Regions from separate parts of the Bradyrhizobium sp. 137 genome, predicted to be linked through region 2. Evidence: predicted binding sites of a transcription regulator. Region 2 holds the regulator's gene; each other region holds the start of a gene.
The links. The regulator LexA, encoded in region 2, represses DNA repair genes until DNA is damaged. The targets are predictions, from matches to a motif close to TGTTCNNNNTGTGTTCNG.
Positions count from the first base shown of each region.

Region 1: a site for LexA is predicted at 1,235-1,252, ahead of IVA78_RS18810 (DUF3072 domain-containing protein). Genes of this name have one in related genera too.
Region 3: a site for LexA is predicted at 1,251-1,268, ahead of dinB (DNA polymerase IV). Genes of this name have one in related genera too.
Region 4: a site for LexA is predicted at 1,369-1,386, ahead of uvrA (excinuclease ABC subunit UvrA). Genes of this name have one in related genera too.

Region 1 covers NZ_JADPKU010000061.1:137,087-139,287, reverse strand. The annotation lists partial or broken gene IVA78_RS34605 (hypothetical protein) at 1-201, shown strand, start outside; gene IVA78_RS18820 (hypothetical protein) at 297-542, shown strand; gene IVA78_RS18815 (hypothetical protein) at 952-1,173, opposite strand; gene IVA78_RS18810 (DUF3072 domain-containing protein) at 1,289-1,483, shown strand; gene IVA78_RS18805 (DUF6496 domain-containing protein) at 1,574-1,879, shown strand; gene IVA78_RS18800 (hypothetical protein) at 1,886-2,201, opposite strand, start outside.
Region 2 covers NZ_JADPKU010000033.1:91,125-93,325, forward strand. The annotation lists gene glp (gephyrin-like molybdotransferase Glp) at 1-728, shown strand, start outside; gene lexA (transcriptional repressor LexA) at 906-1,607, shown strand; gene IVA78_RS06445 (hypothetical protein) at 2,162-2,201, shown strand, end outside.
Region 3 covers NZ_JADPKU010000052.1:63,648-65,848, reverse strand. The annotation lists gene IVA78_RS13815 (exonuclease domain-containing protein) at 1-1,197, opposite strand, end outside; gene dinB (DNA polymerase IV) at 1,313-2,201, shown strand, end outside.
Region 4 covers NZ_JADPKU010000011.1:5,477-7,677, forward strand. The annotation lists gene uvrA (excinuclease ABC subunit UvrA) at 1-1,272, opposite strand, end outside; gene IVA78_RS01975 (outer membrane protein) at 1,558-2,201, opposite strand, start outside.

The sequences.
Region 1 (2,201 bases), on a different contig from region 2:
GACACATGCGATGATGGGTGCAGCCCTCGGCCTCGCCTTCAGCCTCACACTCATTCTTTCCAATCCAGCCGTCGCCAATCTGCTGAGTCATGGCGGAAGCCAAGCCGCTCTTGTGTTCGCTCTCGCACTGGGACGACCTTCGCGATCGGCGCGACGCTCACCGGCATCGTGTTCATCCTGGAAGAGAACAAGCAATCTTGAAGCGCGCGTGACGCGTGGAGAAGCTTTGTTGGGGAACTCCTGCGAGGAACGGCAGTTGGCCGCCTGCGTCAATTTAACCCAGGGAGTTCCTCCATATGAAGACAGTCAAGCTCGCCCTCGCCGCAATGTTGGCAACTGGCCTCGCTGCCGCGCCGTTCGCCGCGGAGGCGAAGTCGCACAAGGCCAAACATGGGTCCTCGATGTCATCATCGCAGACCACGGGCGCGAACACCAAGTCCTCCAAAGGTGCCGATCCCTCCGGTCAAGGCGGCTCTGGCCCCGGCTCCGACCAGGGCGGCACCATGACGAACAACAAGGGCGGCATGAGCAACACCAAGTGAACTCTGCGCGGTAACGTGAGAGTCCCGTGTTCAGCGCGGGGCCCTTCACCAAAGCACGATGACGGTTCATCCAGACCCTCGCGCCATAAAGCGCAATGAGATGGATGAATCGTCATTGCGCTTCAGGTTGTTGTTTGAGCATGATCTTTTCGGAAAACCGCTAGACACTTTGCTACTTTAGCGCCACATGCTCGGCGCGCTGACCAGCGTATCGCCCGCCGGCCCGCTTCACCTCCTCCAGGCATAGCGTCGCCGCACAAGGCCTCGCAGCATCGCGGACGCGCGCCGGCACGTCATCACGGCGGACGAGGAACGTTGTCGCAGATCTCGTCCGGCACCGCCCGCACAGCGCGGCCCGTTAGGTGTCCGAGGGCATCGACAATCGGCAGCATGTCGCTTGCGCGCACGCTTAGTGGCCAGCCAACAGGCGCGCCGCCTTGTCGACATTCTTCACGGAGCGAAGACGCATCTGGCCGCGGACGTCAGGCAGGACGTCACCGCCCCCAGCCGCCTTCCATTCATCGATCAGCAGGTTGATTTTCCGGCGCAGATCGATCTGCGCCAGAGCTCGTTCGGTGCAGTCGCAATCGCCGTTGACGAGATCGCGCACAGACGCCTCGACCTCGGCCATTTCCAGCCTCAAGGCGCTGATTTTACGCCGAATTTCGTTAATTCTGTTGTCCATGGCTTGTTAGAACAAAATAAGAACATATAGTCAAGTCATGTTTTCAAACCGGAGGAGCGACATGCAGGTTCAGGCCAAATACGACGCCAGGGTTTTCCTTAGCGAGCAGATGACACGGGCGCAGGGACTGAGATTGAAGCGGCTGAGCGAAGAGGCGTATCAGCCGGCACAATATGCGCGGGATCTGTCCTTCGCCGAGGCTGCGCGGCGCATCCAGGTGCTGGAGGCCGAGATCGAACTGGCGAATTCGTTCTAGGGCTGCCTTGACCGCCGGGAACATTGCACGCGTGCTGTTCGGAACCATGCCGGTGTCGAACGGTTCTTCCTCGGCCAAGGGAGAAAAGGCATGGCACGTAAGGCAAAGAAGCGCCGCTACTCGCGCAGCTCCGGCAGCGATGTCGAAAGCGAGATGCGGCGTTACAAGAAAGGTACCGCGAAGAGTGGACGTGGCGGTCGCGGCGGACGCGTGAAGAGCCGCAAGCAGGCGATTGCGATCGGACTGTCAAAGGCACGCAAGAAGGGCAAGAAAGTCCCGAAGAAAGCCTCCAAGCGGAAGACGTCCAAGAAATCTGCCAAGAAAACTTCCAAGAAATCTTCCAAGAAATCGTCCAGGGCATCGTCAAAGCGCAAATCCACCAAGCGGTCACGCTGACCTCGGTCAGATCATGCTGCCCGGCATGAAGCAGCGGATCGAAATTCCGAACGCAGTCTTCACCGGCCACACCATGGTGCGGCCGGCGCGGTTCGGCTCGGTGATGACGGCTTCATCCGGCACCTCGACCCATTGCCCGTCCAGCCGAACACGGTAATGCCCGTTGTGCGATTCCCAATCGGGATCGGAGACGGCAAAGCCGTCCGCATCCGAGCAGCACGGACCGAGGTGGCTGCGCAGGCTGTCGAACCATGGCTTCAGGGGCGAGTTCGCATAGCGGCCATCGTCGCGCCCGAGCGCGTTTTCTGCCGGCAGGATGAAC
Region 2 (2,201 bases):
CCATGAATCATCCGCAGCTTGCCGTCTGCCGCCGTCCGAAGGTCGCGATCCTCGCCACCGGCGACGAGCTGGTCATGCCGGGAACCACACCCGCTCACGGCCAGATCGTCTATTCCAACGGCTATGCCCTGCACGCGCTCGCCCGCAGCGAGGGGGCCGATACCATCGACCTCGGCATTGCCGCCGATACGCTGGAGGCCACCACTGCCGGCATCCGCCGCGCCCGCGAGAGCGGCGCCGAGATCCTGGTCACGAGCGGCGGCGCGTCGGTCGGCGACCATGATCTGGTCCAGCAGGCGTTGAGGGACGAAGGCATCGCGATGGCGTTCTGGAAGATCGCGATGCGCCCGGGCAAGCCGATGATGCATGGGCGGCTCGGCGCGATGCGCGTGATCGGCCTGCCGGGCAATCCTGTGTCATCCTACGTGTGCGCCTTCCTGTTCCTGGTGCCGCTGATTCGCGCCTTGTCGGGACGATCCATGATTCATCACCGACAAGAACGGGCCGTGCTCGGCCGCGATGTGGATGCAAACGATATGCGCGCGGACTATCTGCGCGCACATCTGGAGACGCGCGACGATGGCACGTTGGTGGCCCTTCCCGTCAATCACCAGGATTCCTCGCTGCTTGCGAATCTCGCTGCAGCACAGGCACTTCTCGTCCGCGCACCGTTCGCTCCGAAGGCAGAAGCCGGCTCGCCTTGCGAGGTCCTGCGCCTGCCCGTCTGAACGCATCCACCACACGCGTTCCGCGAACTTTGTCCCGTTCACGGTAAATTAAGCAGTTGCGGAACACATATCGAACATATAGTGTCCGTTCATGATTTGTTTCGAGCATGTAGCGGTTCACCGCTCCAATTTAGCGTCTCGGAATCGAACGACATCAACCGGGGGACTTTGGTCGAGATGTTAACGCGCAAACAATACGAGCTTCTGCGGTTCATCAGCGAACGTCTGAAGGAAAGTGGCGTGCCGCCCTCCTTCGACGAGATGAAGGATGCGCTCGACCTGCGCTCGAAATCGGGCATCCATCGCCTGATCACCGCGCTCGAGGAGCGCGGCTTCATCCGCCGCCTGCCCAACCGCGCCCGCGCCATCGAGGTGATCAAGCTGCCCGAGCTCCAGGCCGCCGCCGGCAGCCGCCGCGGCTTCACGCCGAGCGTCATCGAGGGCAATCTCGGCAAGGTGCGCGCGAGCTCCAGTTCTTCCGCGGACGAAGGCGAGCGTCCCGTTGCGGTGCCCGTGATGGGTCGCATCGCGGCCGGCACGCCGATCGAAGCGTTGCAGACCCGCAGTCACACCATTAGCGTGCCGCCCGACATGCTCGGCTCGGGCGAACACTACGCACTCGAAGTGCGCGGCGATTCGATGGTCGAAGCCGGCATTCTCGATGGCGACATGGCGCTGATCCAGCGTAACGAGAGCGCCGATACCGGCGACATCGTGGTGGCCCTGATCGACGACGAGGAAGCGACGCTCAAGCGCTTTCGTCGCCGGGGGGCGTCGATCGCGCTCGAGCCCGCCAATGCCGCCTACGAGGTGCGCATCCTGCCGCCGAACCGGGTGAAGATTCAGGGCAAGCTGATCGGGCTGTACCGCAAGTACTGAGACGGGCCAGCGGTCATTCGATACCAATGATTCCGATTGGAGCGGACGATGGTCCGCTCCAGCTGGATAGTCTTTTGGTCTTGCGCAGATTATCCGGCCCCTCTCTCCGGCGCTCCATCCTCGGCATGCGGCTCCAAGCACGCATCGCTTGTGAAGAGATCGTGCGCAGGATCGCTTTAAGCGCCTTCGCAGCGTGCTGATCGCTTGCATCGGCCGCGCAAGCATTCGCAACTCAATTGCAGCACCATGCACGCAATCTGCGCACGTAGGGAGCGAGCTATTCCGCAACGCCTAAACTCCCATCAACCGACAGCCACGGCGAAGCTGGCCACATTCCCCCTCTCGGCGCCCGCAGGCCACGGGCGCTCGCATCCGCCGAATGCACTGAAGCGAGCTTTGTTCCTATGACTTCGGGAAAGATAATGTGATCGTGTCCGGCAACGCCAGCCGCAGATTTGCCCACAACCGAGCAGAGCGTTACGTGCTTCCACTCTGATAGAGGCTTGCGCCTCCGAAGGAGGCGCGGGTTGCTATCTTCGAATGAGGAGCACCCGATGTGTGACTACAGCCTGCATGCCGTTGCATCTCGCCCCG
Region 3 (2,201 bases), on a different contig from region 2:
GAAACCGCTGTGAAGCTGGCCGGACTCGAAAAGCTCATCCCAGAACAACAGCCCGAACAGCGTGTGCCAAAGCGTGTTCTCTGCGAAATAGACCTGCCCGCCCTGGCGCCGCAGCACGCCGGCGACCCCTGGCTCGGGATTGCCGCGATGCGTGTCGTCGACGACGATTGTCCGTCCCGACCGCAGCAACTCGGTGCACAGACCTGTCCGTCGTCCGCCGAACTTGCGCGCGTAGAAATCCGTCGCGAAGAGATGCTCGTCGTCGCTTTCGGGATCATCGATCATGTCCCGGAGCAGATTCTCCGCCGCTTCCTTGTCGCCCTTCGCGTAAAGCAACCGGACAAGGCGCTCGCGGCAATCGGCCGAGCCGCCGAAACGATAGAGCCGTTCGGCCAGATCCTTGTCGCCTTGCTTCTCGAAGAACTGCCCGACCTGACACGCGGCGCGGGCCGCAAGGTCGACGGCGTATTCGGTCGTCCGCGGGGGTCCGTCCAGGATCGCCTCGACCGCCCTTTGGTAGATGTCGGCGGAACGGACCTCGATGCGGTCCAGTACCTGGCTGTAGTGAAAGCACGCATGCGCTTCGTCGGCGTCGGCGAAGCGAGCGCTGAACGACGTCTCTCTGTTCGTGCGCAGGATGCCGAGATCGCGCAGAGCGAAGTTCTTGAGGTCGTCGGCCGTCTTCCCGAAGTAGAGATACAGCAGGAATTTGATCGGTCGTGTGTTGTCGAGCGCTATGAAGCCGCCAGCACCGCAATGCTTTGCGGCAAGATCGAACGGAATCGCGGCGACGAAGAAGTCGGCCAGCACCGGTTTCGACCATGAGGTACGGACGTCGCGGCCGAACCCCGCCGCACGGGCGCCGTCGAGAAGTGCGGTCTTCGGCAGGCAAAGTACGAAGGCGGAATAGTCCTGGGCACGCAGGCCGCGCGCCTGGCCACACTCGATCAAGTCACGAGCCGCGGCTTCGAGGTCGGTTATCTCGGGGTACTTGAAGAGCGCGCGATTGAAGATCGCCCCTCGCCGGTTGACCATCCGGATGAGCAGACACTGCGCGTCCTTTGAGAGGTCGCGAAAGCGCGCGGTGAACGAACGGTGCTCGTCGGTGAGGATCTCGCCATACGTCCTCTCGACGAAGTCGAGCATTTCGACGAAATGGTCGAGATAGTAGTAGACCGGCAACGTTGTAGGCTTCATGTGACGCGTGCCGGGTTCCCATCAAATTCAACGACTAGCCGAATACGTTTTACCGTTCCTTTTTTGTTCTGACAGCTCTATTTGTCAAGATGGAGCGAAGGACGGACCCGTAGAGATGGACGCAAGCCGACCCGACGCCAGCCTTTCCTACCGCAAGATCATCCGTATCGACATGGACGCCTTCTACGCGTCGGTCGAGCAGCGGGACAATCCGGATCTTCGAGGCAAGCCAGTCGCGGTCGGCGGCTCGGCGGAACGCGACGTCGTAGCTGCGGCGAGCTACGAGGCGCGCAAGTTCGGAGTCCGCTCGGCGATGGCATCCGTCACCGCCAAGAGGCAGTGTCCGGACCTGATTTTCGTGAAGCCGCGTTTCGAGGTTTACAAAGCCATTAGCCGTCAAATCCGCGACATCTTCGCGGAGCACACGCCGATGATCGAACCGCTTTCGCTCGACGAGGCCTATCTGGACGTCACCGAAAACCTTGAGGGCATTCCCCTCGCCCGCGACGTGGCGCTTCGGATCCGCGAGAAGATCAAGGCCGAGACAGGCCTCAACGCTTCGGCCGGCATAAGCTACAACAAGTTTCTGGCGAAGCTCGCTTCGGATCACAGGAAGCCGAACGGGCAGTACGTCATCTCTCCGGAGATGGGCGCCGCGTTCGTGGAGGCGCTGCCGGTCGGCAAATTCCACGGCATCGGTCCGGCGACGAGCGCGAAGATGAACGGCCTCGGCATCTTCACCGGAAGGGACATCCGCAACCAGACGCTCAAGTTCATGAATGCCAACTTCGGCAAGTTCGGCGCTTATTACTACTGGATCTCGCGCGGCGTCGACGATCGCCCCGTCCGCGCCAACCGCATCCGCAAGTCCATCGGCGCCGAGAACACGTTCTCGGCGGACCTCACGACATTCGACGTGATGGCAGCCGAGCTGCGGCCACTGATCGACAAGGTCTGGCGTCACTGTGAGAGCACCGGCAACCGGGGACGGACCGTGACGCTCA
Region 4 (2,201 bases), on a different contig from region 2:
CTCGGTCTCGCGATAGCGGCGGTTGATGTTGGTGATGACGCCCTCGAACGGTTTTTTGGTGTCGTAGGAGCGCACGCCGTCTTCATAGGAGAACTTGATCTCATCCTCGCCGGAGCCGTAGAGAAGCGCGTTTTGCGTCTTCTTGGGCAGGTCCTTCCACTTGGTGTCGAGCGTGAACTTGTAGTGCTTGCCGAGCGCGTTCAGCGTCTGCACGTAATAGGGCGATGATGACTTGGCCCAGGGCGCGATCGCACCCTTGCGCAGCGTCAGATCCTTCTCGGGGATGACGAGATCCTCGTCGACATGCTGCTCGACGCCGAGCCCGCCGCAGGCGGGGCAGGCGCCGTAGGGATTGTTGAAGGAAAAGAGTCTCGGCTCGACCTCGGGGATGGTGAAGCCGGAGACCGGGCAGGCGAATTTTTCCGAGAACAGGATGCGCTCGGGCCCGCTCTTGTCGTGGATCTTCGCGGTCTTTTTTTTCTCTTCCGCGGGTGCGGCCGCCGGCGCGTCGGCGAATTCGACGACGGCAAGGCCTTCGGCGAGCTTCAGCGCGGTCTCAAAGCTCTCGGCGAGACGCTGGCCGATGTCGGCGCGCACCACGATCCGGTCGACCACGACGTCGATGTCGTGCGGGAATTTCTTGTCGAGCGTCGGCGCCTCCGCCAGCTCGTAGAAGGTGCCGTCGATCTTGACGCGCTGAAAACCCTTCTTGAGCCATTCGGCGAGCTCTTTGCGGTACTCGCCCTTGCGGCCGCGCACGACCGGAGCGAGCAGATAGAGGCGCGTGCCTTCCGGCAACGCCAGCACGCGGTCGACCATCTGCGAGACGGTCTGGCTCTCGATCGGCAGGCCGGTGGCCGGCGAATAGGGCACGCCGACCCGCGCCCAGAGCAGGCGCATGTAGTCGTAGATCTCAGTGACGGTGCCGACCGTGGAGCGCGGATTCTTCGAGGTCGTCTTCTGCTCGATCGAGATCGCCGGCGATAGCCCGTCGATCTGATCGACGTCGGGCTTCTGCATCATCTCGAGGAATTGGCGCGCATAGGCCGACAGCGATTCGACGTAGCGGCGCTGGCCTTCGGCGTAGATGGTGTCGAAGGCGAGTGAGGATTTGCCGGAGCCCGACAGCCCCGTGAACACCACCAGCTTGTCGCGGGGAATCTCGACGTCGATGTTCTTGAGGTTGTGCTCGCGCGCGCCACGGATCGTAATCGCGCGCAGGCTTGAGCCCGCGTTCTGTTGTTGGCGCTTGGCCTTGATCACTTCGTCCATCCCGCTGGTCCTCAAGGAATCCCAAAGACGCGCGATCGCGCCAATGTAAAAGGCGCGCTTCGCCCGGAACCGGGATCGGCGCCGATGGGTATGTCAGCGAACGTAGGAAGAACGCGAGCGGATTTCCAGTGGCACGTGCGAATCGTCAACGGATTGTTGGCGGGCTGGCGGCATCTGGCAGCAGCAGGCGCGAGCGGAACTGCGCGGAACGACCCGTAAACAAAAAGGCCGGCGCGAGGCCGGCCTTTCGTGACGATGTGACGTCGATAGTGATCAGTACTCAGCTCAGTACTTGGCGACCACCGGGCCCCCGAAGTGATAGTTCACGCCGACCTGCACGGTGTGGAAGTTGATCGTGCCGGAGGCCAGCGGAGCGCCAAGGTTAGAGAAGTAGTTCTCGCTGCCGAGGCTGCGATAGAGGTACTCGCCCTTGACCGACCACTGCGGAGCGAAGAAAGCTTCGACGCCCGCACCGACGGTCCAGCCGGAATGCCACTTGCTGTCGGAGACGCTCACGCCGAGGGCGCTGACGGTGATCTTGTTGTCGATCCAGGCGTAGCCGCCGGTGCCGTAGAACAGGACGTTGTTGACGGCCCAGCCGATTCGGCCGCGCACGGTGCCGAGCGCATCGGTCTTGGAGGCGACAGTGATGCCAAGAGCGGTCGCCGAAGCGCTCACGTCAGCCCAGGCGCCATCCGCCTCGATGCCGAACACGACGTTGCCGGTCTGCCAGTTGTAGCCGGCGGTGCCACCGACGAAGCCACCCTGCATCCGCGGGTCGGACGCGTTTTCCCAAGCGCCGCCGCCGACGACGCCGAGGTAGAAGCCGGTCCAGTTGTAGACAGCGGCCGGAGCGATCGGGGCCTTGATATAGGGGCGCGCTGCGAGGTCAGCGGCTGAAGCCGGAGCAGCGAGAGCGAACAAGCAGG